2 regions of the Nitrincola salilacus genome follow, and region 2 is predicted to be linked to the other one. Evidence: riboswitches for the same ligand, from Rfam matches in the RefSeq annotation. Region 2 holds a riboswitch; the other holds the start of a gene.
The links. A riboswitch is a leader RNA that binds a small molecule or an ion and turns the genes downstream of it on or off. The one in region 2 is predicted to bind thiamine pyrophosphate.
Positions count from the first base shown of each region.

Region 1: linked by a shared signal. The riboswitch ahead of thiD (bifunctional hydroxymethylpyrimidine kinase/phosphomethylpyrimidine kinase) and the one ahead of thiB (thiamine ABC transporter substrate binding subunit) in region 2 are both predicted to bind thiamine pyrophosphate.

Region 1 covers NZ_CP176580.1:143,847-148,299, forward strand. The annotation lists gene thiC (phosphomethylpyrimidine synthase ThiC) at 1-621, opposite strand, end outside; gene thiD (bifunctional hydroxymethylpyrimidine kinase/phosphomethylpyrimidine kinase) at 653-1,498, opposite strand; TPP riboswitch at 1,559-1,649, opposite strand; gene ACK3CJ_RS00700 (CPXCG motif-containing cysteine-rich protein) at 1,811-1,996, shown strand; gene pfkA (6-phosphofructokinase) at 2,035-3,039, opposite strand; gene aceK (bifunctional isocitrate dehydrogenase kinase/phosphatase) at 3,203-4,453, shown strand, end outside.
Region 2 covers NZ_CP176580.1:4,225,417-4,229,869, reverse strand. The annotation lists gene cobS (adenosylcobinamide-GDP ribazoletransferase) at 1-686, shown strand, start outside; gene ACK3CJ_RS19490 (histidine phosphatase family protein) at 707-1,243, shown strand; gene ACK3CJ_RS19485 (phosphotransferase) at 1,298-2,206, opposite strand; TPP riboswitch at 2,222-2,354, shown strand; gene thiB (thiamine ABC transporter substrate binding subunit) at 2,418-3,416, shown strand; gene ACK3CJ_RS19475 (ABC transporter permease subunit) at 3,424-4,453, shown strand, end outside.

The DNA of each region.
Region 1 (4,453 bases), 740 kb from region 2:
GGGGATGATGGCGCGACCTGCAGCAACTTCTGCACGCACGAACTCGGGTGTGATCTCTTCCGGCAGACGGGCACCGAAATTATGGCCCGGATGCTGCTGCGCAATGACGTTACCTTCGGCGCGGTGCTTGGCCAGCTTCATGTTCTCGCGGATCGCGATGAACTCCATCTCGGGGGTGATAATCCCCTGACGCGCATAGTGCAGCTGGGAGACATTCTTGCCGGCCTTGGCACGGCGAGGTTTGCGCTTGAGGTTGAAGCGCAGGTTGTCCAGGCGCAGATCTGCTTCGCGTGTACGGCCATATTCTGAGCTCAGCTGTGACAGTACTTCGGTATCGTCGCGCTCCAGAATCCAGGTCTCGCGCAGCGGTGCCAGGCCTTCACGCACATCGATACTGACGGTTGGGTCGGTATAGGGGCCGGAGGTGTCATAGACAAATAACGGCTCGTTTTTTTCGCCACCCATCTCGGTTGGCGTGTCATCCAGGCTGATTTCGCGCATCGGTACACGAATATCCGGGCGGCTGCCCTCTATGTATACCTTGCGTGAGCGAGGGAAGGGTTGCACGGAGTGCTGATCGACGATGGCGCTTTCGCTGAGTACTTTATTGGGTTGGTTCATATGACAGTCCTGAGGGATTTATTATTTGCGTTTAGTTGGGAATGTATGAGGGGTTATTGCTGTCCTGATGCCACCACTCATGGAAGTGGTTGACCGGGCCGTGACCTGAACCTACCTTCAGCATATCTGCGGTCTTGATCGCATTGCTGATGTAATGTTTACCGGCCCGAACGGCATCGGGTAGCGTCATCTGCCGCGCCAGAAAGGCGGTAATGGCGGATGACAGCGTACAGCCGGTGCCATGCGTATTGCCGGTGTTGTAGCGCTTGGATGTCAGCTCAATGACCTGAGTGCCGTCACTGAACAGGTCGATGGCCTGATTGTCGCTCTGCAGGTGCCCACCTTTCAGCAGGATCGCTGCATCGGTCAGGCTGTGAAGAGCGGGTAACAGGTCATGCATCTCTTGCACTGAACGGGGTTCGGGACGGTCGGTCAGTCGAGCTGCTTCCGGGAGATTGGGTGTGATCAGGCTGGCGCGAGGCAACAGGAGGCTCCGCAACGAATTGATCGCATCTCCCTGCAGCAGGGCATCGCCACTTTTGGCGATCATCACGGGATCAAGCACGATCGGACGCGCAGGGTATTCACTCAGCGCCTTCGCAACACATTCAATAGTTGCAACATCACCGAGCATGCCGATCTTGATTGCCGCCACATTCAGGTCATCAAGCACGGCTTGAATCTGGCTGCGAATAAAATCGGCAGGGATCGGCAGAATGGCACGCACTTCACGTGTGTTCTGGGCCGTCAGTGCGGTAATGACAGATGCGCCGAAAACACCCAATGCTGAAAAGGTTTTCAGATCTGCCTGAATACCCGCGCCGCCTCCGCTGTCGGAGCCTGCAAGGGTCATGGCGATGGCTGTGTCAGCTATCATGAAGCAACTCCTGTGTGGATAAGTCCATACAGGGTGTCGCTGGGAAAAAGCGAGATGTCATACGAAGCGATCTTGATTCCCTACGCCGGTGTTAGCCGGATCAGGTTCAGCGGGTATGATCTCAGCCCAGTGGGCACCCCGATCGAAATGATCAACGCAAGTCTAAACGCTTTCGCTGTCCAGATACAAGGGCTGTTCCGGCACTGGATTCAGGTAATCCTTCAGCTATTGAGCTATAAGTTAAGGATGTAGTTGTGATGTAGAGCGATGTTGTGATGTCCGCAAAGTCGGACGGTTGTAAAGGAGTTATCCATGAACCCAATTGAATCAGTCGAAATTCTCTGCCCTTATTGCAGTGCCCCACTGAGTTTGATGGTTGATTGCAGCGAGGCTGATCAGGAGTATGTGGAGGATTGCCACGTCTGCTGCAGTCCGATACTGGTGCATGCACAGGTGACTGACGGTGTGCAGGTCAGCATCAGTCGGGAAAATGGCTGACTCTCTTATCTGACTCTCTTGTATAAGCAAGTCGCGCTTCAGCGGTGCAACTGCAGAGCAATGTTCAGCAGCTCAGGATCAAGGCCCTTACGGTAACGCAGCAGATCATCCAGTGGTGTATCCACAATGCGACCGTCTCGCACACCCACCATGATGTCGCTGTAACCAGCCAGCAGGTATTTGACGGCCATTGCACCGAGGCAGGATGCCAGCACACGATCATGCCCGGTCGGGGTGCCACCGCGCTGAATATGCCCCAGAATACAGACATGGGGTTTCTGTCCATGGATACGCAACTGCTCGGCGAGTCGTCCTGTCAGGCCGGGCACCTTGCCCTCGGCAACCACGATAATCCCGCTGGAGCCATGCCCTGCAACACGGCTGTTGGCCAGCTGCAGACTCAACTCCTCCAGATCCAGGGCGTGTTCGGGCACGACGATCATCTCTGCACCGGCAGCAATACCGACATGCGTGGCGATAAATCCGGAGTTGCGCCCCATCACCTCGACCAGAAAGTGGCGCTCATGCGAGTGGGCGGTATCCCTGATTCTGTCGATGGCATCCAGCGCCGTGTTGACGGCAGTATCAAAACCGATGGTATCGTCAGATCCGAAGACATCATTATCAATCGTGCCGGGAATGCCGATGGTCGCAAGTCCGGTTTCCTCTTCCATCAGGTGGGCGCCGGTCAGTGAGCCATCGCCACCGATCACAACCAGCCCGTCGATACCCCTCTGGCGCAGGATCTGTGCTGCAGTGGCTCTGACTTCGGGTTGCTTGAAGGTTTCGCAACGATCACTTTTCAGAAAAGTGCCGCCACGCTGAACAATATTCGAGACCGACTGGCTGTCGAGAAGCTGCATATCGTTTTCCAGCAGCCCACTGAAACCGCGCTTGATTCCGTAAACCTCTATGCCATGATTGAGCGCGGTACGGACCACCCCCCTGATAGCAGCATTCATGCCCGGTGCATCGCCGCCACTGGTCAGTACAGCCAGCGCTTTGAGCGGTAGTTTCGGTTCCAGAACAGGCAGTTCGTACATGGTATTCTCCTGTGTACGCAGCGGTGCGCAGTATTCTCTCAAGGCAGCTTCAATGATGAGGTGCCTGATTAGAGTATATATATTGAACGATACGGTAATAGTGATTTGACTAAAAAACTGTTACACATCAATCATAGAGTCCAGCTGTAAAGGAATATTGGTCATGAGTAACAGCTATCCGGCCCAGATTGCCGAAACCGCGCTGCAGAACTTCACCGGCTACCGTACCCGCTTCAAGGAGTTGACAGCCAGGGCACGGCCGCTGTTCGAAGCGGCAGACTGGCGGGGTATTCAGCAGCTTGGATCGGATAGAATCGATCTCTATGAACAGATGGTCAGCGAGGCTGCCACGGCATTGATCGAGCGCTTCGGTGATAGGGTCTATGAGTCTGATCTTTGGCATCAGGCTAAGCAGCGCTATACGGAGATCATCCGAACACGTGATGACTTCGAACTGTCCGAAACCTTCTTCAACTCTCTTTATTGCAAACTGTTCAAGCACTTGCATATCTCGAATGAAAACATGTTTATCCGCTCCTCCATGGAGGGGAGGGAGATTACATCCGGCGATGAGATCTACCGCAGTTATTCCCTGAAGGACGGTCTGGTCAGCATGCTTAATAACCTGCTGGACGACTATGCTTTTAATATTCCATGGGAAAACAAACGCAGGGATGTCCGCAACCTGGTGCATTATGTCAATAATAATATGTCTCAGGAGATGATCAGTCAGGAGGGGGCGCAGGTAGAGGTTGTCAAAAATGTCTTCTTCCGGAACAAGGCGGCCTATATCGTTGGCAGGGTGCATTTCGTAGACAAGCAGGTGCCCTTCGTTATTCCGGTACTGCATAACGATCAGGGCGCAGTTTATGTGGATACTGTGATCAGTGAAGAGTCTGATGTGTCGATTATCTTCAGCTTTACCCGCTCCTACTTTCTGGTGGATGTGAATGTGTCGTCTGAGTTCATTCGCTTTCTGCACAGTCTGATTCCGATGAAGTCCAAGGCCGAGCTGTACAGCTCCATAGGTTTTTACAAGCAGGGCAAGGCGGAGTTTTTCCGTGATTTCATGGATCATCTGGGCAGTTCGGATGATCAGTTCGTTATCGCGCCGGGGATCAAGGGAATGGTGATGACCGTATTTACCCTTCCCTCCTTTCCGGTAGTGTTCAAGATCATCAAGGATCGCTTCTCATCTTCCAAATCGATCACTCGTGCGACAGTCAAAGAGAAGTATCAGTTGGTAAAGCGCCATGATCGTGTCGGGCGCATGGCGGATACACAGGAGTTTTCCAACTTTGTCTTTCCCCGCGAGCGCTTCTCTCAGGAGTTGTTGGACGAGTTGCAAAAGGTTGCAGCGTCTTCGGTCAAGGTGGATGAGCGCAGTGTGACTATCTCGCACCTCTGGACTGAG
Region 2 (4,453 bases):
GCATCCCGATGCTGGTGCGCATCGACTATTCCCAGTCTTTGATGAATCAGAGCAGTGTCTACTTCCCGCTGGTGGGGTTGCTGCTGGGAGCCACCTATACCGGTCTGTATCTGCTGTTGAGTCAGCTGTGGAGCTTGCCTGTCTGTCTGCTGCTGGTGTTGATCTTTCACCTCTGGATCACCGGTGCTTTTCATGAAGATGGGTTGGCTGATTCGATCGATGCACTGGGGGGCGGTTATACGGTTGAAAAACGCCTGAGTATCATGAAGGACAGCCGTATCGGCACCTATGGTAGTGTTGCCTTGATTCTGGCGCTGGGGCTGAAACTGGCGCTCTGGCTATCGATCGACGGCCTGCTGATCGCCTTTCTGATCGTACCAGCTATTGCGCGCTTCACGCCGTTGCTGCTGATGCATTTCATGCGTTATGTCACGGATCCTGATAGCAGTCGCAGCAAACCTGTAGCGGAAAGTTTCTCCGGCAGTCGGCTGTTGCTGGCTGGGCTTTTCTGTCTGTTGCTGTCGCTGCTGACACAGACTCTGTTCTGGTCACTGTTGGCTGTTGCTGCCACGGCGCTGATCTGGGGTTTTTATCTGCAGCGACAGCTGGGTGGTTATACCGGAGATACGTTGGGTGCCAGTGTCATCCTTACCGAACTGGTGCTGTTGCTCCTGCTGGCCGTATAAAAGGGGGCTATAGAAGGGCTATGCGCTACTGGATTCGACATGATCGACCGGAGTTGCCGGATCACATCTGTTATGGCTGGCTGGATCTACCGCTGGCGATACCTGTCGAGCAGACCTTGCAGACTCTGCCGGAGCTGCCGCACGGGCTGCCGATTTTTACCAGTCCATTGCAGCGTTGCTGTCTGCTGGCTGAATCCCTAGCGGAAACCCAGTCCGAAACCCTGTCTGAGTCGATGGCGGGAAGCATTGAGGTCGAGTGTCTGACATCGCTGCAAGAGGTGCACTTTGGCCGTTGGGAAGGCGTGCGCTGGGATGATGTACCCAGAGAGGAACTGGATGCCTGGGCTGCAGATCCTTTCGGATATCAGTTTCCGCAAGGGGAGTCGGTTCCGGCTTTTATCGAGCGTATCAGATTGATGCTGAACAGCCTGCCAGCAGATGCGATCATCATCACTCATGCCGGTGTGATCAGGGCCGCGCTGCATCTGAGTCAGTCCATCACTCTGGCAGAAGCATTTGATCGCAGAATCGATTTTGCTCAGTGTCTGCGTTTCTGAGAAGAGATAACAGATGTTACTCAGCCAGTTAGAAGAGTAACCACCTGTTCAGGATCATTCCCGGCTGGGCATGGCGAGATACCAGAGCTGATCAAATCTGGCTTTCCAGTATCCCAGAGCTTTCCAGGGTTGTTTTGAAGTCAGGGGCGGGAGTGGATAGTGTACCAGCGCCACCTCCAGTCGCTGCTTTTCAGCAGGGGTCAGCGTCAGCATCTGATCCAGCATCACTGCATCCAGCCAGGGGTTGCCGAGGGAGGCGAACTCCCAGTCGATCAGCGTACAGTGATCCTCAGTCAGCAACAGATTACCCGGGTGCAGGTCGTGATGGGTCAGGCAGGCCTCTGCTGTCGGCCAGTCGGCACATTCTCTCAGCAGCGCCTCGCTGAGGGCGTTGATCTGTTCAACATTGAGCTCTTCATTATTGAGTGCTTCAGCGTTTAGCTCTTCAGCACTGAGCTCTTTAGCATTGAACTCATTAGCACTGAGGACGTTTTGCCGCGCTAGCTGCGCATACTGATGAATCAGCTCTGAATAGTTACACAGCGGCAGTGCCTCGCGGATCTGCCAGCAATCGATCACGGCCTGCAGTATCAACGTGCGCTGCCGGTCGGCCAGAGTCATACCGTCTTGTTGTATGGCAGTCATCGTCTTTCCAGGCGCTTCACGCATCAACAGGCCCTCACTGGGCAGGACGGCAACCAGCTCAGGTGCCCAGTGTTGCCCTTGAATTGCCTGCATTACTGCCACCTCACGCTCCCTGTCCACGCCAGGGTTGGTGTGACTGAACTGACGCCAGACATAATGGCCGGATGCTGTTGCAATCAACCAATGCGGATTGCCGGTACCCATACCGAGAAAGGTGATCTGCCCGGCATCAATGTGGTGTGTGGCAAGCAGTGCATCCAGCCCTGAGCAGAGGGCTGGTTGAGTCGAGGGTGCTGATTGATGCGAGTCCGGATACATTGGGATATACTGATTGCTGTCTTATCGGGGTGCCCTGCGGAAGGTGATATCACCTTCATGGTCTTGTCATCAAGGCCCGGGCTGAGAGTGTACACCCGTTGAACCTGATCCAGTTAATGCTGGCGGAGGGAATGAGATAGCGACGCTGTTTGATTTGCAGCCGCTCTTGTCACCCGCCGTCGGCCCAGTTGCCTATGGCCGGTCGTCATCCATGAAAATCACACCTCGTAATCTTGCCTGTGCTGCGTTGGCAACTGTTCTGAGCAGCACATCTGTATCTGCATCCGAACTGACCGTGTATACCTACAGCTCCTTCACCAGCAGCTGGGGGCCGGGCCCACAACTGAAAACTCTGTTTGAAGCCCAGTGTGACTGCAGTCTGACGTTTGTCAGCAGTGACGATGGTGTCAGTCTGCTTAATCGGGTTCGTCTGGAGGGCAGTAATACCCGGGCGGATCTGATCATGGGTATCGATGATGCTCTGATGTCTCAGGCACGTGAACTGGGGCTGGTGCAGCCGCACGGACTTGACCTGTCGGACTGGCCGCTGCGCGACGAGTTGAGCTGGGATGATGATACTTTCGTGCCCTTTGATTACGGTTATTTCGCCTTTATCTATGATGCCGAACGACTGGCAGAGCCAGCGACCTCTTTTGCTGAACTGCTGGCTTCCGATGCGAGTGTAATTTATCAGGATCCGCGCACCAGCACGCCGGGGCAGGGCTTGATGCTGTGGATCAACGCGGTACATGGTGAGCAGGCAGGCGAGGCCTGGCAGCAACTGGCCGCTCAGACCGTCACCGTCACCAAGGGCTGGTCGGAAGCCTACAGCATGTTCCTCAAAGGCGAATCGGATTATGTCCTGAGCTATACCACATCGCCCGCGTATCATCTGGTGGCAGAAGAGGAGAGCCGCTATTTGGCAACTGAGTTCAGCGACGGCCATGTGGCTCAGATCGAAGTGGCGGCGCTGTCCGCCCATGCGCAGCAGGTTGAGCTGGCGCAGCAGTTCCTGCAGTTTTTGTTGAGTGAAGAGGCGCAGTCAGTGATCCCTGTCACCAACTGGATGCTGCCGGTACGTGATGATATCAAGCTGCCGGATGCCTTCGATACGCTGATTCAGCCGACCCGTATCGGTTTCAGCCCTGAGGTGATTCAGCAGTCCCGACCGGACTGGATTCGTGAGTGGCGGAACGCGGTCAGCCAGTGATTCGATCATGAACCGCCCTGTACTGATCAACCTGCCAACTAACCGGACCGGGCTGTGGTTTTGGTTCTGGCATCGCTGGCCGATAATGCTGCCGGGTGCATTGGCGCTGTTGCTGATGCTGGGTATCAGCGTCATGGCCTTTGTTGCACTGGCTGGCTGGGGCGATGCCGGTGTCGATACGACACTGTTACAAGAGCCCTGGTTCTGGCGGGTACTGCAGTTTTCGATCTGGCAGGCGCTGCTCAGCGCACTTCTGTCAGTGTTGTTGGCGTTACCAGTGGCGCGTGCGCTGGCGCTGGATCATCGTCTGCCGGGCAAAAGCTGGTTTCTGCGCTGGTGCCTGCTCTGTTTCGTGATGCCGAGTCTGGTGCTGATCACGGGGCTGGTGGCGTTGTTCGGGCGCTCCGGTTTGCTTACTCCGCTACTGCCTGGTGGCTGGAATCTCTATGGTCTGAGCGGCATTTTGCTGGCTCATGTGTTTCTGAACCTGCCTTTTGCGCTGCGTGTGTTTACTTTTCAGTGGCGGAGCATTCCGCAGGGGGCCTGGAAAATGGCCGCGCAACTGGGGTTGAGCGGCTGGCAACGTTTTCGGTTGGTCGAGTTGCCAGCATTGCGTGGCGTGGTGCCGGCCGTTACGGGCTTTGTTTTCCTGCTCTGCTTCAACAGTTTTGCGGTGGTGCTGGCACTGGGTGGCGGGCCACGCGCGACCACGCTGGAAGTGGCGATCTTTCAGGCACTTAAATATGACTTCAACCCGCCTGAAGCGTTGTTTCTGGCCTGGACTCAATTGCTGGTCGCTGGTGGATTGTATCTCATGTTCAGTCGCTGGGGTGGCTTGCAGTGGTTGACGCCTCTGCAACCGGATAGTGGCTGGCGGCCACATCTGAGTCGCGCGGGGCGTATTGGTGGTGGATTCGCTTATCTGTTGTGCGTGCTTTTCCTGTCGCTTCCTGTGCTGGTCCTGATTCCGACGGCGCTGCAGGCCAACCTTTCGGCGGTTCCCTGGCAGGAGATGTTGCAGGTGAGTCTGCGCTCGG